One region of the Virgibacillus xinjiangensis genome, then DNA from elsewhere that is predicted to be linked to it. Evidence: predicted binding sites of a transcription regulator. Region 1 holds the regulator's gene; the other holds the start of a gene.

The links. Region 1 encodes Rex, which represses fermentation and respiration genes when NADH is low (regulators of the CRP and FNR family bind a similar motif). Its sites were predicted from a motif close to TTGTGAAATATTTCACAA; they were not measured.
Region 2: a site for Rex is predicted at 5,194-5,211, ahead of ACFOGI_RS10265 (hemerythrin domain-containing protein). Genes of this name have one in related genera too.

Annotation. Positions count from the first base shown of each region.
Region 1 covers NZ_JBHRSA010000056.1:59,490-69,858, reverse strand. The annotation lists gene thiL (thiamine-phosphate kinase) at 1-346, shown strand, start outside; gene tsaE (tRNA (adenosine(37)-N6)-threonylcarbamoyltransferase complex ATPase subunit type 1 TsaE) at 355-816, shown strand; gene tsaB (tRNA (adenosine(37)-N6)-threonylcarbamoyltransferase complex dimerization subunit type 1 TsaB) at 838-1,539, shown strand; gene rimI (ribosomal protein S18-alanine N-acetyltransferase) at 1,536-1,985, shown strand; gene tsaD (tRNA (adenosine(37)-N6)-threonylcarbamoyltransferase complex transferase subunit TsaD) at 1,982-2,992, shown strand; gene ACFOGI_RS15415 (FtsW/RodA/SpoVE family cell cycle protein) at 3,197-4,369, shown strand; gene ACFOGI_RS15410 (ABC-F family ATP-binding cassette domain-containing protein) at 4,540-6,456, opposite strand; gene ACFOGI_RS15405 (redox-sensing transcriptional repressor Rex) at 6,597-7,235, shown strand; gene ACFOGI_RS15400 (YdiK family protein) at 7,290-7,493, opposite strand; gene ACFOGI_RS15395 (CPBP family intramembrane glutamic endopeptidase) at 7,496-8,206, opposite strand; gene groES (co-chaperone GroES) at 8,529-8,813, shown strand; gene groL (chaperonin GroEL) at 8,874-10,369, shown strand, end outside.
Region 2 covers NZ_JBHRSA010000041.1:169,065-179,433, forward strand. The annotation lists gene narH (nitrate reductase subunit beta) at 1-365, opposite strand, end outside; gene ACFOGI_RS10250 (nitrate reductase subunit alpha) at 355-4,035, opposite strand; gene ACFOGI_RS10255 (hypothetical protein) at 4,019-4,309, opposite strand; gene ACFOGI_RS10260 (hypothetical protein) at 4,334-4,648, opposite strand; gene ACFOGI_RS10265 (hemerythrin domain-containing protein) at 4,689-5,105, opposite strand; gene ACFOGI_RS10270 (N-acetylmuramoyl-L-alanine amidase) at 5,540-6,877, shown strand; gene ACFOGI_RS10275 (S8 family peptidase) at 6,988-8,283, shown strand; gene ACFOGI_RS10280 (metal-sulfur cluster assembly factor) at 8,330-8,641, opposite strand; gene yjfP (esterase) at 8,729-9,490, opposite strand; gene ACFOGI_RS10290 (Cof-type HAD-IIB family hydrolase) at 9,630-10,369, shown strand, end outside.

The DNA of each region.
Region 1 (10,369 bases):
TCTGAATGATATCAGTGATGGCCTTGCAAGTGAACTGAATGAAATTGCGGAAGCCTCCCAGCTAACAATGGTGGTGAAGGAGACTGCTCTTCCTGTCAGTACTCACTATTCCCAATTTCCGACCCAGTTGCAATATAAATGGAAGCTGTACGGTGGAGAAGACTTTGAACTTGTTGGTACTGTAGCAAAAGAAGACTGGGAAAGTGTAAGAGAAGCGGCAGAAAATACAAATACACCAATCACCCGAATAGGATATGTAGCTCGGCCGCAATCCTCCCATGTTTACTTAGAGACGGCTAATGGAAAGACTCCATTATATAAAGAAGGATACACCCATTTAAAGTAGGTGACATAATGACAGAAAAAGTACAGACTAATACAGACCTGGAAACGATACAGCTCGCAGTTAGACTTGCTTCTCTATTGAAACCCGGTGATGTCCTGACATTGGAAGGGGATTTAGGGGCAGGTAAGACGACGTTTACAAAGGGAATTGCTGAAGGGTTGGGGATTGAGCGGACTGTCAGTAGTCCTACCTTTACAATTGTAAAAGAGTACGAGGGAGAAATCCCTTTGTATCACATGGATGTTTATCGTCTGGAGGGCTCTGAAGAGGATATTGGTTTAGATGAGTACTTGCATGGAGACGGTGTGTCCATCATAGAATGGCCTCAATTTATTGATGACATATTGCCGGAAGAGAGATTGGCAATAAAAATCAACTATGTAGACGAAAATATAAGAACATTGGAATTCACCCCGCGGGGCAAACATTACAACAGGGTTGTCCGAGAGTTGCTGCGTGCTGGTGTCTAAAGTAAGGAGCATTTTATAACTATGAACACACTTGCAATTGATACATCGAATCAGATAATGGGGGTAGCCATTTTAAAGGATGGACAGTTAATAGGAGAAATAATGACAAATTTGGCGAAAAACCATTCCGTCCGGCTGATGCCTGCTATCCAACAGTTAATGGAAGAAGTAAGTATGAAGCCGGAAGACTTGGACCAAATTGTGGTGGCAAAGGGTCCCGGTTCATATACAGGCGTGCGTATCGGCCTTTCTACTGCTAAATCGATGGCATGGGCCCTAGGCATCCCAGTAACAGGGGTGTCCAGTTTGGAAGTGCTCAGTTATCAGGGACGCTTTTTCAATGGAATGGTCTGTCCCTTTTTTGATGCGCGGCGTGGACTGGTATATAGTGGTGTCTTCGAGTGGGGGAATGAGCGGATGTCACTTATAAGGGAAGAGGCCAACCTCCCTATGGAAGATTTGCTCGAAGATGTGGCGGCCAGAGAGAAAAAGGTTCTGTTTATAAGTCCGGATATTGCCAAGCACGGTGAACGGATCAGACAATATTTTGGGGATCTTGCGGTTATCCCGGATGCTCCATATCATATGCCCAAGGCTGGCCATTTGGCTCTAGCGGCTATGGGGAAAGAGAAAGATGACAAGCATACCCTTGTCCCGAACTATCTACGTTTGGCGGAAGCAGAAGCTAAGTGGCTGGAAGCCCAAAAGGAACAAGAAAAATGACGGCCGGGATCATAAGAAAAATGGGAACTGAGGATGTCGATCAAGTTCTTGATGTAGAGCGAGCTTCTTTTGCCACTCCTTGGACAACTGATATTTTTTATCAGGAACTGGTCGATAATCGGCATGCCCATTATTTTGTTATTGAAGTGGAGAAGGTAATTGCAGGCTATGCAGGCACTTGGGTGGTATTCGAGGATGCTCAGATCACCAATATAGCTATCCATCCGGAATACCGCGGAAGAAAACTGGGACAAATGCTGTTTCAGTATGTACTGCAGCAAATGACCATGATGGGGGTTAGCCGGTTGTCACTAGAAGTCCGGAAATCCAATCTAACTGCTCAAAAGTTATATCGAAAATTTGGCCTTGTACCTGGCGGAATCCGAAGAAACTATTATACGGATAACCAGGAAGACGCTATAGTAATGTGGGTGAATCTGCGATGAAAAAAGATGTGAATATATTAGGAATCGAGACAAGCTGTGATGAAACGGCGGTTGCTATTGTTAAAAATGGAAGAGAAATCATTTCCAATGTGGTTGCTTCCCAAATCGAAAGTCATAAACGGTTTGGCGGAGTCGTTCCAGAAATCGCTTCACGGCATCATGTAGAGCAAATAACGCTTGTGTTGGAAGAGGCATTCAACCAGGCAGAGATGGACTGGGAAGATATTGATGCGATTGCAGTAACAGAAGGTCCTGGACTAGTCGGTGCTCTTTTAGTCGGGGTTAATACAGCGAAAGCTTTGGCATTTGCCAAACATAAGCCGTTGATCGGTGTCCATCATATAGCTGGTCATATCTATGCTAATCGATTGGAGAGCGAATTCACCTTTCCGTTGCTCGCTTTAATCGTTTCAGGCGGCCATACAGAGCTTGTATTGATGCGTGCCCACGGAGAGTACCAAGTTATCGGGGAAACACGGGACGACGCAGCAGGTGAGGCTTATGACAAAGTTGCTCGGATGCTCGAATTGCCATATCCTGGCGGGCCGCATATCGATCGGTTGGCCTCTGAAGGAGAAGAAAGCATCGACTTTCCAAGGGCTTGGTTGGAGGCAGGCAGTTATGATTTCAGTTTCAGTGGATTGAAATCGGCTGTCATCAATAAAATTCACAATGGAAAGCAGCGGGGAGAAATAATAAAAAAAGAAGATGTTGCCGCGAGCTTCCAAGCAAGCGTTGTAGAAGTGCTGACAGAAAAGACACTTCGGGCTGCTGAAGAGTATCAGGTGGAGCAGGTGATTGTTGCAGGGGGGGTTGCTGCGAATCAAGGTTTGCGTAAATCATTGGATCAGAAATTCAGTGGTACAGGAATCCCTTTAAAGATACCGTCATTGAAGCTGTGTACGGACAATGCTGCCATGATTGCGGCTGCAGGAGCGATTTCTTATGAACGAGGGAATACGGCAAAACTCGACTTGAATGCCAATGCGTCCCTGTTATTAAAATAAACAGGTTGTCCACAATTATGTGGGTAACCTGTATGATATACTGTTCATAGAGAGTCGGCGGTGTGGACAGAAATAGTGGATAACTTGCGTTCTGGTTGTGGATAGTGTGCATAACCTTGTTGGCAACTTTATGTTAAAAGGTTCATCAGAATAATTGCTTGTGGACAAATCTGGGGAAGCGGAGAGAAATTTGGTGATACGATAATGAATAAGAAGCAATCCTATTATATGCAGAGTGATTTGATCATTCTGTTCATCATGTTTGTGTGTGTAAGTCTGTTGGCCATCTATAATGCTCAGCAGCTTGAGCAGTATGGGAACGAAAATTTTGTACTGAAACAGGTGCTTTGGTTTTTGATAGGGGCCTGTCTTGTCGCGGCCATTCAGTATTTCGATTTAGACCAGCTATATAAGGCCAGTACCTTCATCTACATCTTCGGTGTTTTTGTTCTGTTTTTACTATTGATTAGCCCGGCAAGTATTGCCTATCCTGTCAATGGAGCCAAAAGTTGGTTCCAATTTCCAGGCTTGTCCTTGCAACCGGGTGAATTTGTTAAAATGTCGACGATTCTCTTCTTGGCAGCAACCGTGAGCCGGCATAGGTCTAAACATGTTGCTCCAACTTTAAAATCAGATACTTTTTTACTGGGTAAACTTGTATTGATAGTTGCCATGCCAGTAGTATTAATCATGATGCAGCCTGATTTCGGGACGGCAATGGTCTATGTATTTGTCCTTGGCATGTTTATTATTCTTTCAGGCATCAGTTGGAAAATCATTATGACACTTGTTGCAGCAAGTACGGCGTCGATTGCTGCCCTGCTTGGATTTATCATCCGTTTTCCTCAGCTGGCACAGGATACGATCGGTATAAAAGGATACCAGATTAACAGAATTCTCACCTGGTTCGATCCGACACAGCAATCAAGTGATGCGACATTCCACTTTGATCGGGCCTATATGGCACTTGGCTCCGGGCAGCTGTTCGGTAAAGGGATGGATAATCTGGAGGTGCCATATCCTGAAGCCCATACTGATTTTATCTTTTCGGTGATAGGAGAAAGTTTCGGCTTCATCGGTAGTGCACTGGTCATCTTCCTCTATTTTATGCTCTTATACAAACTTGTAACTCTAGGGTTGAATACGTATAGTCATTCTCCATTCGGTGCTTATTTGTGTTTTGGCTACTTCAGTGTCCTGTTGATCCATGTCTTTCAGAACATCGGTATGACCCTTGGTATTATGCCGATCACAGGGATTCCGCTTCTCCTGGTCAGTTATGGTGGAAGCAGTGTGTTGTCAACGATGATCGGCTTCGGCCTTATCTATCGTGTTGCAGTAGAACATACGATACAGAATGACTACTTGTTCAAATGACAAATTACTGCATGGCTATCCACCATGTACATTATAACTGCAGAGAGGCAGTCTAGTCTCATAACACATGTTTTATATAAATGCAGAGAAAAAGGCTTAGAGATAGAGATTCTCTAAGCCTTTTATAATAAAGAAATGCTATTATTCCATTAGCTTCGCAGAGGGGTTGTCTAATCCTCCTGCAGAGCGGTCCATTCTTCCATTAACAGGTCTATATCCCGCTTAAGATCACTGGTCTGCTTTGTAAGTTCCAGCGCTTTTTCATGATCTTGATAGACTTCCGGCTCAGCCATCTGCTTCTCAAGCAGGACAAGGTCTGCTTCCAGTTTTTCCACTTCTTCCTCGACTTCCTGTATACGCCTTTGCTTCTTACGTTCTTCTCTTTGTATCTTCTTATCTTGCCGATAGTCACGTGCTTTCTGATCAGCTTTATGGACGACTTCCTCTGTCTGTTGAAGTCTGGCTATTTCCGCTTCCTCCGCCTTTTTCTCCATATAATAATCGTAATCCCCAAGGTAGACAGTCATGCCATCCTGTCTCATTTCAGCCACCTGGTCAGTTATGCGATTGATAAAATAACGGTCATGGGAAACAAATAGGATGGTCCCCGGAAAATCTTGAAGGGCTGCTTCCAGTACTTCTTTACTATTAATATCCAAATGGTTGGTGGGCTCATCCAAAATCAGCAAGTTCGCTTTCTGCATCATCAGTTTGGCAAGGGCGAGTCGGGCTTTTTCCCCACCGCTCAAGGAATCGACTGGTTTAAGCACATCATCTCCTGAAAAAAGAAAGTTGCCTAGAATGGTTCGGATATCCTTCTCATTCACGGTGCGATGCTCATCCCATAATTCATCCAGCACGGTCTTGGAGGAGAAGAGGTCTGCCTGCTCCTGATCATAATATCCTATCTGGACATTCGTACCTTCCTGTATCTTCCCCTCAATTGGCTGGTGTTTCCCCATGATGATCTTCAACAGGGTGGTTTTCCCGACTCCATTCGGGCCGACCAGGGCAATCCTTTCTCCGCGGTTCACCTCCAGGTCAACATTGGAGAAGAGAGGCTTGCTGTCCTCTTCATAGCGGAAACTGAGGTTATTTAACCTGAGTACATCGTTGCCACTTCTTCTCTTGATTTGGAAGGAGAAATTGGCAGATGCCTCATCACCTAGTGGCTTATCCACTATTTCCATTTTCTCCAGCTGTTTCCGTCTGCTTTGCGCTCGCTTGGTGGTGGAAGCACGCGCAATATTCCGCTGGATGAAGTCTTCCATCTTCTTGATCTCTGTCTGTTGTTTCTCATACTCTTTGAGCTCTTGTTCATAATCCCTGGCTTTCTGTTCCAAGAATTTACTGTAGCTGCCATGATATTTTTTCGTCCGGTGTCTGGAGACCTCATAAACTATATTTACTGTTTTATCGAGAAAATACCGGTCATGCGAGACAATGACAATGGCGCCTGGATACCCGTTCAGGTAATTTTCCAGCCAACCAAGCGTATCGATGTCCAAATGGTTGGTGGGCTCATCCAATATAAGCAAGTGAGGCTTCATTAACAGAAGCTTCCCAAGAGCCAGGCGGGTCTTCTGTCCTCCGCTCAATTCCCGGATGGCGGTGTCATAACTGTAGTCCTGGAAATTCAGTCCGCTCAGAACTGCCTTGATCTCCGCTTCATACATATAACCGCCATCGCGCTGGAAGGCCTGCTGGAGGCGGTCGTACTCTTCCAACAGCTTTTGTGATTCATCAGACGGCAGGTTGCCGCCCATTTTTTGCTCGAGCTCCCTCAATTCCTTCTCACGGTCGATCAGATGCTGGAATACCTCCAGCATCTCTTCCCAGATTGTTTTGTCCGACTCCAGGGAAGTGTGCTGTGAGAGATAACCGATGGTTGTTTCCTTCGGCTGGAAGATGTCTCCCTCATCGTATGTAAACTCACCGGCCATTATTTTAAGGAGAGTCGATTTGCCGGCACCATTCCTGCCAACAATCGCAATTCGATCACGGTCTTTTATCTCTATTTTTACGTTGCGTAAAATTTCCTCAGCCCCAAAGGATTTGGAAACTCCATTCAACTGCATTAATATCATTTTGTTCACCTCATCTATTCAAGTCTATCTTATATGGAATCAACCAGGCAATCAACTTGTGAAAACAATCACGACTTTTCTCTTTTTTTCTGGTAAAATGTAAGTGAGCCATTAATCAAGAATGGAAAAGAGGAATAGTTATGGTACAAGATAACATCCCACAGGCAACTGCCAAACGTCTGCCATTATATTACCGTTTTTTAAATAACCTTAATCAGCAGGGGAAAGCCCGTGTGTCTTCCAAGGAACTGAGTGAAGCGGTTAAAGTGGATTCTGCCACCATCCGAAGAGACTTTTCCTATTTTGGCGCACTAGGAAAAAAAGGATATGGATATAATGTGGAATACCTTCTGGGCTTTTTCCGGGAGACATTGGATCAGAATGAGATTACAGAGGTTGCACTGATTGGTGTAGGTAACCTTGGTACAGCATTCTTGAATTATAATTTTATGAAGAACAATAATATAAAGATAAAAGCGGCTTTCGATGCGGATCCGCAAAAGGTAGGAACGGATATAGGAGGAGTACCCGTCTATCATATAGATGAAATGGAACAAAGGATGGAAGGGATGAAAGTGGCAATCCTTACGATTCCAGCAGTGGAAGCTGAACGTGTAACAGAGCGCCTTGTCGAGTTCGGTGTAGAAGGAATCCTCAACTTCACCCCGGCAAGGATTACGGTGCCGTCCCATGTGCGTGTTCACCATATTGATCTCGCTGTGGAACTGCAAGCGTTGGTTTATTTCTTGAAACACTACCCGCTTGATACACCGGAATAATGGAAAAAACCTGTCGAACGTTGATTCGACAGGTTTTTCTGTAGCCGGAAATGATTAATCCTTTTTATTTTTCTTTTTGATTTGTAAATGGATGTTCACCATACGGATGGCGACTCCGAAATCCATGGTAGCAACCACCGCAAGCAGTATGGTGGTAAAATTCCAAATGGTTTCATCTGCTGTCTGAATGGCTGCGTATATAAAAACGGCACCCATGGCAAAATAGATAATTGCCGAAGTGAGCGGGGAAACTCTCATACTTAACCTCCTATCAGTATCATCTGCTGTTCCAATTGCCGTTGCATACGCTCAATCTCCTCAGGAGTAAGCCCGTACTGGGCCAGAACAACTATGGTATTCATCGCTGCATGCACAATGATCGGTACAATGATCCGTTTGGTGTGTACATAGAGAAACGCAAAGACGAATCCCATGGAAGCATAGACCAAAATATGGGTAGGATCCAAGTGGATCAAGCCGAAGACCAATGCGGACAGTAACGCAGCGAAGAAAAAATTCATCCGTTTATATAAACTTCCAAAAATGATCTTACGAAAGATAATTTCTTCCAAAATTGGAGCAATCAATGCCGGGATCACCATAAAAATTGGAGCGGCCCTCGTAATATCCATAATCTGCTGGGTATTCTCCGAACCAGATTCAATCCCGAGCAATTCCATTTCAATCAGTCCAGCAATCGTCTGGGCTGCGAAGGCCATGAACACTCCTAAAATGGACCATATGACCACTGTGCCCAAGGACGATGCATCTCTGGAATTTCCGGCCTGCATGTCTGGCTTCATCAGTAAGATGGTAACAATCAGTGCCGCAATGAAACTGAGAATGGACCAATAGATGACAGCCTCGAAATCAGTAATCGGAAAAACAGCATATAAAACTGGTGCACCAATTATTGCAGAAAACTGCATGATAATATAAGTTGCGATAACCCACCAATAGCGTTTCGGCAATGTGTAACGACTCCTTTAAAAAGTTTATCGCATGCCAGCGGGCGGCAAAAATCCCTGCCGGATAAAGCCCCCATGCAGGAGGTGATTTCATGCATAGTAATCATTTTATCATACCTGCTACATCTATTATAATAGAATGACCGCAACCCGGACTTATACCTCCTTAAATGGGTTGACCATGGTTACCAAAATTATATAAAAATTTACAGTTACAATGCTTGCATTTTTAAATCGAATTATTTATTATATAAACTGTGATTAGCACTCAGCACTTCCAAGTGCTAATAAATTTAATTCAAAGAGGATTAAGGAGGCTTTCTACATGATTAAACCACTAGGAGATCGCGTTGTAATTGAGCTTGTAGAACAAGAAGAAAAAACTGCAAGCGGTATCGTACTTCCAGATTCTGCACAAGAAAAACCGCAGGAAGGAAAAGTTGTAGCCGTCGGTTCTGGTAAAGTTGCAGACAATGGAGAAAGAGTGGCACTTGAGGTTTCTGAAGGAGACCGTATCATCTTCTCTAAGTTTGCCGGTACAGAAGTGAACCATGAAGGTACCGAATACTTAATTCTTCGTGAAAGCGACATCCTGGCAGTAGTTAGCTAAACAGAAGAATATAAATATACTTAATAAAACCAAAAATTATTTTCAAGGAGGATATATATTATGGCTAAAGACATTAAATTCAGTGAAGACGCTCGCCGCGCCATGCTTCGCGGTGTAGATACTTTGGCAGATGCAGTAAAAGTTACATTAGGGCCAAAGGGCCGCAATGTCGTGTTGGATAAGAAATTCGGTTCCCCGCTGATTACCAATGACGGTGTGACAATCGCCAAGGAAATCGAACTGGAAGATGCTTTTGAAAACATGGGTGCACAGCTGGTATCCGAAGTTGCTTCCAAAACCAATGATGTTGCCGGTGATGGTACAACTACCGCTACTGTTCTTGCACAGGCAATGATCCGTGAAGGTCTGAAGAACGTTACATCCGGTGCCAATCCTGTTGGTATCCGTCGTGGTATCGAAAAAGCAGTTGCTTCAGCCGTAGAAGAGCTGAAAACCATTTCTAACCCAATTGAAAACAAAGAATCCATTGCACAGGTCGCTGCAATCTCTTCCTCTGACGATGAAGTGGGCAGCTTGATTGCTGAGGCTATGGAACGTGTTGGCAATGATGGTGTCATCACTATTGAAGAATCCAAAGGGTTCAATACGGAACTTGAAGTAGTGGAAGGTATGCAATTCGACCGTGGATATGCTTCTCCATACATGGTGACAGACCAGGACAAAATGGTGGCTGAACTGGAAGACCCATACATCCTTGTGACTGATAAGAAAATCGGCAATATCCAAGAAGTATTGCCTGTTCTTGAGCAAGTGGTACAGCAAGGTAAACCATTGCTGATCATTGCTGAAGATGTAGAAGGGGAAGCACTGGCTACATTGGTTGTGAACAAGCTTCGTGGCACATTCAATGCAGTAGCAGTTAAAGCACCAGGATTTGGTGACCGTCGTAAAGCAATGCTTGAGGACATCGGTATCCTTACAGGCGCAGAAGTGATCACAGAAGATCTCGGCCTTGATCTGAAGAGTGCAGATATCGAGCAATTGGGCCGTGCATCCAAAGTAGTTGTAACAAAAGAAAATACAACGATCGTGGAAGGCTCCGGAAACCCTGAAGCCATTTCTTCCCGTGTATCCCAGATTCGTGCGCAAGCAGAAGAAACTACATCTGAGTTTGATAAAGAAAAACTGCAGGAGCGTCTCGCCAAACTTGCCGGCGGTGTAGCAGTAATCAAAGTCGGTGCAGCAACAGAAACTGAATTGAAAGAGCGCAAACTCCGTATCGAGGATGCTTTGAACTCCACCCGTGCAGCTGTAGAAGAAGGAATTGTTGCCGGTGGTGGTACAGCTCTTGTCAATATTTACAATAAAGTCAGAGGCTTGGACCTCCAAGGCGATGAGGTGACAGGTGCGAATATCGTCCTCCGTGCTATGGAAGAGCCTGTACGTCAAATTGCACACAATGCCGGTCTGGAAGGCTCCATTATCGTGGAACGCCTGAAAGGTGAAGAAGTTGGCATTGGTTATAACGCAGCATCCGGTGAATGGGTGAATATGGTAGATGCAGGAATTGTTGATCCTACCAAAGTAACTCGTTC
Region 2 (10,369 bases), on a different contig from region 1:
CCGACAGGGAGATTTTCCCTTTTCGGGCTATGAAGAAGGTTATCATAATCATATGTCCATGGTTCATAGTAGTCTTCCATTGTGGCCATGTTTGGATTATAGAAAATCTTGGCGAGTTTGGAAACGGGACCGCCGGCTTTGAGCCGCAGCTTCCCGTTTTTCATTTCCCAGCCGCCCTTGTAACGATCGGTATCCTCCCAGCTTTTCGGATAACCGGGACCTGGACGGGTTTCCACATTGTTGAACCACATGTATTCTGTTCCCGGACGATTTGTCCACGTATTTTTGCACGTGACGGAACATGTATGACAGCCGATGCACTTATCCAAGTGCATCACCATCGCTACCTGTGCCTTAATCCTCAAGCCAATCTACCTCCTTCAGTTTTCTGATGACTGCCATCGTGTCACGCTGATGGCCGGTCGGTCCATAGTAGTTGAATCCATAGCTCAGCTGTGAATAGCCGCCGATCATATGCGTCGGTTTCAAAGAGATCCGGGTCACACTGTTATGGGTTCCGCCCCGCTTTTTATTGATGGAGGTGCCCGGTACACCTAGCGTACGATCCTGCGCATGATACATATAAGCCATTCCCTGTGGGATACGGTAGGTCAAGACCACCCTTGCAGAAATAGCACCATTCCGGTTGTACACTTCAATCCAGTCATTATCTTTCAGTCCAATTGCATGCCCATCATTTTCATTCATCCATACCGTCTGCCAACCGCGGAACAGGGTCGACATCTGTGTCGTATCGGTAAACATGGTATGGATGCCCCACTTCTGATGGGGGGTCAAGTAACGGACGGTAATCGATTCTCCGTTCTCCTCCACCCCTTTTTCATTTTCCAGGAACGGTCGATGTGCTAGCGGCGGAATGTACAGTGGCAGGCCTTCCCCGAAATCTAAAATCATCTCATGGTCCAGATAAAAGCTCTGTCTGCCTGTCAATGTCCGCCAAGGAATGTTGTATTCTGTATTGACAGTAAATGGCGAATACCTCCGGTTGTCTTTCTCCAGTCCGCTCCATACTGGTGTGGAGATAGCGTGCCTTGGCTGAACGGTCAGATCGTTGAGGTTGAATTCCTCCTCTTCCCTACCTTCAGCAATATCGGATAGGTCCTGGCCAGTCTTCTTCTCGAGTGACTTCCATCCAGCAGTCGCCCGCTTGCCATTGGTGGCACCCGACATCAACAGGATGGCTTCGATCGCTTGCCTGTCCGTATAAAGATCTGGCAGCCCTTTGCCTATTCCTTCACGCCTTGAAATACCAACCCGCTTTCCAAGCTCTTCATATACTTCTTCACCTGGAATTGTAACGCCTTTGGAACCGTAGCCTTTCTTGATTTCCGGTCCGATTGTTGTCATTTTTTCATAAACCCTCGGGTAATCCCGCTGAACGACCTGCAGATTCGGCATGGTCTTGCCTGGTACCGGCTCAGTCTCTCCTTTGCGCCAATCCTTGACCTTGCCAAGAGCCTGGGAGATTTCTCCCGGGGTATCATGTGCCAGCGGTGTCATCATCAATTCCTCCGTTGCCGGCAGATGTTCTTCGGCCAGCTCGGAGAATACTTTCGCTATTTCACGAAAAGTATTCCAGTCGCTTTTCGCCTGCCATGGTGGAGAAATGGCCGGGTTGAACGGATGGACGAATGGGTGCAAGTCTGTGCTGCTGAGATCATATTTTTCATACCAGGTCGCAGCTGGAAGCACAATGTCGGAGAACAGCCCGGAACTGGTCATCCGGAAATCGACACTGACGAATAAATCCGTTTTACCTTTTGGAGCTTCTTCCGGAACATTGATCGTCTCCGGCTGCCAGGAATTTTCCGTATCGGTCAGCACCTGGTCTTCCCCACCGATCAGATGCCTGGCGAAATATTCATGTCCTTTCCCACTGTCACCCAGCAGGTTGGAACGCCAGTTGAAAAACACCTTAGGAAAGTTTCTCGGATCATCCGGGTTTTCAATGGACCAATCTATCTTTCCATCCTTGATTTGACGGACGACATCCTGGACCACATCTTCATTCGTCTCTGCCCCGCGTTCCTTGCTTTCCTTTACCAGGTCAATGGAATTCTGGGTGAATTGCGGAAAAGATGGCAGCCATCCCATCCGTACAGCCATTGCATTCAAATCAGCAGGATGCATATTATTATATTTGCCGCCCCACTCGGCGTCTCCGTTATCAATATTAGTTTCGTAACGGAATTGGTCGGTGGCAAAGTAGAAAAAAGACGTACCATTCTGATGACGCGGAGGCTTTTGCCAGTCGCCTGCAAAGGCAATTTGCTGCCACCCCTCAAGCGGTCGTACTTTTTCCTGTCCGACATAGTGGGCCCAGCCCCCGCCATTCACACCTTGGGAACCGGTAAGCAGTACTAGATTGAGAATGGAACGATAGATTTGGTCACTGTGATACCAATGGTTCGTTCCACCGCCCATCGCAATCATTGATTTTCCATTGGTGCGTGCAGCCGTGTCGGCGAACTCCTTGGCCACTTTGATTACATGGTTGCGGTTCACACTGGTGATCCCCTCCTGCCATGCAGGTGTGTATGCCTTCGGATCGTTATAATCTTTTGGATAATCACCCGGCAGGCCTCTGTTCACCCCCGTGTGGGCCATCATCAAATCATAGACGGTGACAGCTTTTCGCACGTTGCCGTCTTTATCTGTAATATGTTTCACCGGTACACCGCGTTCGACCGATCCTCCGCTTTCTCCCGAAAAATTAGGGAAGCGGACCATAGCTGTTTCATCGGATTCATTGATGAAGCTCAGCTGGGGATCAATGAAGGATCCATCTTCTTTTTCCAATTCCAAGTTCCAATTGCTGCTGCCGTCCCACCGGTGTCCTTGACTGCCATTCGGTGCTTCAGGCTGTTTCGTGGAGGCATCCCAAACCAGTGTTTTCCATTCCCCAAGCTCTTCTTCGCTGCCAAGATCTGCCGTACGCAGGAAGCGGTCGGAACGGATTCCTTTTTCATCCTCATCTAAAAGTACCAAGTACGGAAGGTCCGTGAATTTCTTTACATAATCGATAAAGTACGGAGTCTGTTTGTTTACGTAAAATTCTTTCAGGATGACATGCGTCATTGCCATTGCCATTGCCCCGTCGGTTCCGGCCTTAGCAGGAAGCCATAGGTCGGCAAATTTATCGTACTCCGCATAGTCCGGACTCACGCCAACAACCTTTGTGCCGTTGTAGCGGGATTCCACCATGAAATGTGCATCAGGTGTCCGTGTTTGTGGCAGGTTCGTTCCCCAAATGATGAAGTATTTGGAGTTATACCAGTCGGCACTTTCCGGCACATCTGTTTGTTCCCCCCACACTTGAGGCGAAGCGGGCGGAAGATCGGCATACCAGTCATAGAAGCTGAGGATGGTACCGCCAATCAACGACAGGAAGCGGGTTCCCGCTGAGTAACTGGCCATGGACATGGCTGGTATCGGGCTGAACCCTGTTACACGGTCAGGCCCGTACTGCTTGATGGTATGGATGGTCGATGCTGCAATGATTTCGCACATTTCCCTCCAATCCGCCCGGACAAAGCCGCCTTTTCCTCGCGCTTTCACATATTTCTCCCGTTTTTCCGGATGGTTGACAATGTTTTCCCAGGCAGCTACAGGGCCATAGCCTTCCGCTTTCTCGGCTTTCCACAATTCATAAAGGTCCCCGCGGATATAGGGATATTTCACACGGATCGGGCTATATGTGTACCATGAAAAGCTTGCTCCCCTTGGACATCCACGCGGCTCATACTCTGGAAAGTCATCGCCGGTGGTAGGGTAATCCGTCTGCTGTGTCTCCGAGGTGATGATGCCATCCTTGACATAGATTTTCCAACTGCAGGAACCCGTACAGTTCACCCCATGGGTAGAACGGACGGCTTTGTCATACTGCCATCTTCTACGGTAGATATCCTCGGAGTCTCTGGGCCGCGGGCTCTCTTCCGTCCACCCATCATTAATCCGTTTTCCTTCACGGAGATATCTTAATGACTGGAACAATTTATTAGTTTTTCGCTCCATTCATATCCTCCTCTTCAAGCATGCTGGCAAGCGGGTTGAACCGCTCTCCGGTAATACGGAAGCTTCCTTCCCCCTCTTCCAATTCCTCCAGAAAAACCTTGAGGCTTGGGGCATTTGCTGCCACCAGGATCAGCCGCTCCAGAGTATCCAAATCATTCATCTCATAAATGGATTCGACAACTTTGGGAGGAACCTTCCCAAAACGCATTTTCAAAATGGAAATCAAATCTTCCCGGTCTTCTACAAATCCTGCATCCTCTTCAAAGAAAAACAAGCAGCATCCTCCTTCTTCTATATGTTAAGGTTTCACCATTTTATAGTAGTCGGCAATCATGACTTCCCGGCAGGCTTCCCCTGTCCTTTGCACAAAATCCTGCAAGTCTTCCCCTTCCTGCTCAATCTCGTCCATGGAGAACACCTCTTCCTCTACATGGGTAAAACCTTCTCCATACTGCAGGATGACAAGTATGCCATTTTCCTCCTGTATGCCTTCCAGCTGTATATCATACGAGTGGATGTGGAACTGTTCTTCCAGCTGACTTGTGAGAAATCGATAGAGCTTCGGAGAAAGGACCCGAAGAAACTTTGCTTTCTTTTCTGTTATTTCTTCCATTGTCTGTACCTCCTATGTCGACAGAAGACCATATGGTTTACTAGCGCTCCGGCAAAATGCGTTCCTCTGCCTGATTGTGCAGCAAATCAACATGTACCAAGGATTGAAAACGAGTCAGCACCTCAGCACTCGCTCCTTCTGTATCAAGCAATTCTTTGATCTCCTCAATGAGGAGTCCCAAAAGTTCATGGTCCCTGGTCAAGGCTGTAATCTGGTCCTTCATTTCCGGATATTCTTCAAGTAGTTCCCGGTAAAGTCCCTCTTCCTCTTCCTTGGCATGTCTCAATGTCCGTGTTTCCCAGTGTTCAACCCCAACATATGCTACTTCCAATGCTTGCTCCTTCCGGTCATCTAACAGCAACCGCTCAAGAAGTTCGTTTAATTCCATGGCCTCTGTAAGGGCTGCCTCGTGAATGGCGGAGTGGCTGTCCACATGCTTTAAGCCAGGTCCTGACATCTAACTTCCTCCTATGCGTATTTACGCAGTTTTTGTCGAATGATGAATTAGTTTATTTATTCATAATAAATTTAATAGATAGTAATTGATGTGATAATTATCACACATTCAGTTTTTCGTGGTATTTTTTGCCTATGGAATTTGCGGAGAGGTAATTGCCTGGCATATCGTGTGGCTGTGGGATAACCTCCATCATCTGGTGGAATGTCGACAGGTGCAGATTACTTTCGGCAGGAGAAGCGGAATTCTACGACAAGTAGGCATGCATATCGAGGGTATGAGCTGAGAATCAAAGAAATTTCCGCCTGTCATTCACCCTGTAAAACTAAGAAACCCCTTTTTCACAAAGAAAATTAGATGCCGCCCAATTTTCTAGTACTTTATTACCATAGTATATAACTGGATTCCATTATTTTCGGAAAGGAAGGATTTCTATGAAACTATATCTCGACCCCGGCCATGGAGGGACTGATCCGGGTGCACAGGGCAATGGGATGTTGGAAAAAGACATTGTCTTGGATATCGCCCGGCAAATTCGGAGCATTCTCACGGACAATTATGAAGAGGTGGAAGTTCGTATGAGCCGTACCACGGACGTCAGCAAAAGCCTGGATCAGCGTACCACAGAGGCGAACGCCTGGGGGGCTGATTACTATTTGAGTATTCATTGTAATGCTTTCAACGGATCAGCGAAGGGGTATGAGGATTACATTTATAGCGGTTTATCAGAATCCTCTTCTACTGCCCGGTACCGGGATATCATGCATGAAGAAATCACAGAAGTGAATCAGTTAAAGGACCGTGGCAGGAAAAAGGCAAACTTCCACGTGTTACGGGAAAGCTCGATGTCCGCTCTTCTCACAGAGAACGGCTTCCTCGACAATGAGCAAGATGCCAGATTGATCAGTGACCCAGCATGGCGGCAACGTATTGCACAGGCACATGTCAATGGGCTTGCAAGAGCTTTTGACCTGCAAAAAAAGCAAGATACCAGCACTCTTTATAAGGTGATCGCCGGCTCCTTTCAATCAAGGGAAAATGCCGAACAGCGTACAGCTGATCTTCAGTTGCAGGGAATCGAGTCATTCATTGTTCCATTTACAACTTCTGGCGCCCAATGGTACCGCGTACAGGCAGGTGCTTTTTCTTCCAGGAGAAATGCCGAAATCAGACTGGAACAAGTTAAAAATGCTGGTGTGGAAGATGCATTCCTATACTCCATGGGCACTGGTACAGAAGAAGAACCAGAAGGGTATTCGATTTTCGGGGCAACCTATCTATCCCCAGAATTGATGGACCAATATGCATTAGAAATCAATCCGGCTGCTCCAGAACTGGGGGGCCATTACCTTGAAATCGGTGAATATTATGGAATCAGGGGAGACATCGCCTTCGCTCAGGCGATGCATGAGACAGACTTCTTCCAGTTTACGGGTACCGTACAGCCCGAACAGAACAACTTCGCTGGAATCGGGGCGACAGGAAACAATAATCCCGGCGCAAGCTTTGATTCTCCAAGAGAGGGTGTCCTTGCCCACATTCAACACCTTTATGCGTATGCTTCCAATGAACCTCTTCCTGACAGGTTTCCATTGACGGATCCCCGATTTGATTTGGTAGATCGAGGTTCAGCTCCCTCTTGGGTAAAGCTGAACGGAAAATGGGCAGTGCCAGGAGATAACTATGGCGAATCGATTCTTGATCTCTATGGCAGAATGCTCGATGAATCCATCCGCAAATTGCAGCAAATGGGAGAAAACGTGGGAGAATAACCCTTTTTCTGCCTATTTCCTCCATCTATAGGAAACCTTCCCCATTCCTCCTTTCATCCAGATACGTACGATGCTAGTGCACGTACTTTTCTGAGAGAGGAGGTGATTTTTTGCTGAACTTCTCCATGATTCAACTGCTGCGGAAAAATGGTAATAAAGTCGATAAGACCGTCCGGCAAGAATTGATCGGTTTTTACCGTCCATTCCGCTCTATCCCCTGTTTTTTGCATCGTCCCATTGAAATATTCAGGAAAAAAGTGAAAAAAATGCCGATCCTTATCGAGTTTGAATCAAATTCTTTTACGGCTGGGATGAGTGAAATCCAAGGTAAATGCAGCCAGCTTCGTGAGCTTCCGCTAATCTCCAGCTGTTCCGCTAAAACCTCTGTAGAGAATATTGAATATCTTCTTACAAACTGCAGCCATATCAAAAAAATCCACTATGACCGAAAGATGACAGCTCTGTTGGATACCGCTGTCCCTTCCATTCATGCAGACCAACTTCAGCAAGCTGGATGGACCGGGAAAGATGTAACCATTGCCGTTGTAGACACTGGCATCCATCCACATCCAGACCTGGAAGACCGCATCCTCGGTTTCTCCGACCTAGTCAATGGCAGAAGCGAAACGTATGATGATAATGGGCATGGTACTCATTGTGCAGGAGATGCGGCCAGTAATGGCGCTCAGTCTGCCGGACAATATCAGGGACCGGCTCCAGAAGCTAACTTGGTCGGTGTAAAGGTACTCGACAAAATGGGAGCTGGTTCACTTTCAACGGTTATCGAAGGTATCCAGTGGTGTATTGATAACCAATCCGCATATAACATTCGCGTTCTATCCCTTTCCCTCGGTTCGGAAGCGGTAGAATCGGCGGAGGATGATCCTGCCGTACAGGCGGTGAATCGTGCATGGCAGAGTGGTATTGCAGTATTTGCCGCAGCCGGCAACTCAGGGCCAGACCCACAGTCGATTGCAAGCCCGGGTATCAGCCCGATGATCATTACGGTCGGCGCGGTTGATGACAATGATACGGCTCAACGATCGGATGTGACAGTACCAGACTTTTCAAGTCGCGGACCGACCATAGATGAAGAAGTTAAACCGGATTTGCTAGCACCAGGAGTCAATATTGTCTCCCTAAGATCACCAGGTTCTTTCATTGATAAAACCAATAAAGGGGCTCGTGTGGGTTCAGACTATATTTCCTTGTCAGGTACCTCAATGGCTACACCGATTTGTGCTGGGGTCGCCGCCCAATTGCTGGAACAGGACAGAGAACGGTCACCAGACGATATAAAGACGCTGTTGTTAGAGGCGTCTGAAGATATAGGACAACCTCCCAATGTACAGGGAAATGGTTATCTGAACGCTTCCGAATTGCTCCCAGAAGAGCAGACGGATTAAAAAAAGCTGACCCGCTCAAGAAGCGGACCAGCTTTTTCTTTTTTTATTAATCCGGAATACCAAGAGCAATCTTGGCGTAGCGGGACATCATATGTTTGTCCCAAGGCGGATTCCATACAATGTTCACTTCGACTTCTTTTACTTCCGGAATGTCATCCAGCGCCATCTTCACATCACGTTCGATATGGGCAGACAGCGGACAGCCCATTGCCGTCAAGGTCATCGTCACTGTACAAAGACCCTCTTCATTCAAGTCGACATCATATATCAAGCCAAGATTGACAATATCGATTCCCAATTCCGGGTCAATAACATTCTCCAATGCGCCCATCAGATTTTCCTTCATTGCCTCTTCCATGGATTTACCTCCTCGTATCATCTGTACTTCTATTTAAACATATTTCGACTGTTTAATAAATGATTTAAATCACACATTGCATCCATTCTACAGATGTTTTTCAAACCACTTGGCAGTCTCCAACACAGCTTGCCGGCTAACTTTATGTCCTCTGTTCTCCTCTTTTATGAACTGGATCTTGTCCTTGTCCGTATATTCCCCTTCTACTTGTTCATAAAATGTAAAGGAATGATCGAACGGCACCACGGCATCACTTTCTCCATGCCAGAACAACAACGGCCGTTGGCTAAGCTTTTCCGGATTCTCCGACAAGTCATAGTCTTCCAACTGTTTATACAGACTGCCGATCATATCTTCCGTGATAGGAAGGTCCCCTACCTTTTTGAAACTTTCCACCAATGTTTTCGCGTACACGGTAATCTTGGGGGAACCCATTAACACGGCGGCAGTACGGATCCAAGGATACTGGGCGAGTGCTGCCGATGTAGTGATCCCGCCCATGCTTGTTCCGGCAACACCTATGCGACCGTCTTCCAACAGGCCGGATGTTTCCAGATGATCCTTGATATCTTTCAGTTCCTTGACGTTTTGGATGACGATATCCCAGAAGGAGACCTGCTTTTTCATGTCGGATTCTCCCCCCTCTCTTTCACCGTGAAACTTACTGTCAGGAAGTACTACCCGGAATCCTTTTCCAGCCAGCAGATAAGCAAGTGGCAGGTTGTGCTCTTTTGCACTTGTAAAGCCGTGGAAATAGGTTACTGTCGGCAAAGCATCGTCTTTCCGAACAGCATCCACCACAACCAAGCAGGGAATCCCTTTTATCGTCTCTTCATGTATAGCGATCATTCGTCCGTCCCCTTTTTCTATTTTTTTCATTATTTCTTCATTCTAATAGGGGGGAATAGACTTTTGCAAATTTTGCAGCTGAGTATTACTTTACAACTTTACCCACCGCCTATACACTTATTAAATACGAGGTGAAAATATGGAAAATAAAAAACATTTGATTGCTTTGGATTTAGATGGAACGCTTTTAACTGATAAAAAAGAAATCAGCTGGCATACAAGGGAAATGGTTCTTCAAGCCATGTTGGAAGGCCATGTTGTTGTCATTGCCACCGGGAGACCTCACCGTGCCAGCATTGATTATTATCATAACCTGGGGTTGAACACCCCAATGGTCAATTTTAATGGAGCCCTGGTGCACCATCCAAATGACAATAAGTGGGAGGCCCTGCATAATCCGATGCCATTGACGACGGCTAAAAAAATCATTGATGTCTGTTATGATCTCGATGTAAAGAATATCCTTGCCGAAGTTCGGGATGATGTCTACCTTGATGAATATGATGAGCAGATTATCGATATTTTCCAAGAAGGCGGCCAAGACACCCCTTTTCGGATCGGCAAAGTGAAAAATCAGCTGGATACTGATCCAACTTCCGTACTGATCCATCCGAAGGAAGACCACATCTATACACTCAGGAACCACCTGGATGACTACCATGCCGAATTGATTGAACACCGTAAATGGGGTGCTCCATGGAATATAATCGAAATTGTAAAAAAAGGCATCAACAAAGCAGTCGGACTGCAGAAAATCGCCCATTATTTCAATATCCCACAGAATCGCATCATTGCATTCGGCGATGAAGACAACGACCTGGAAATGATCGATTATGCAGGAGTTGGCGTGGCGATGGGCAATGCCATACCCGAGCTTAA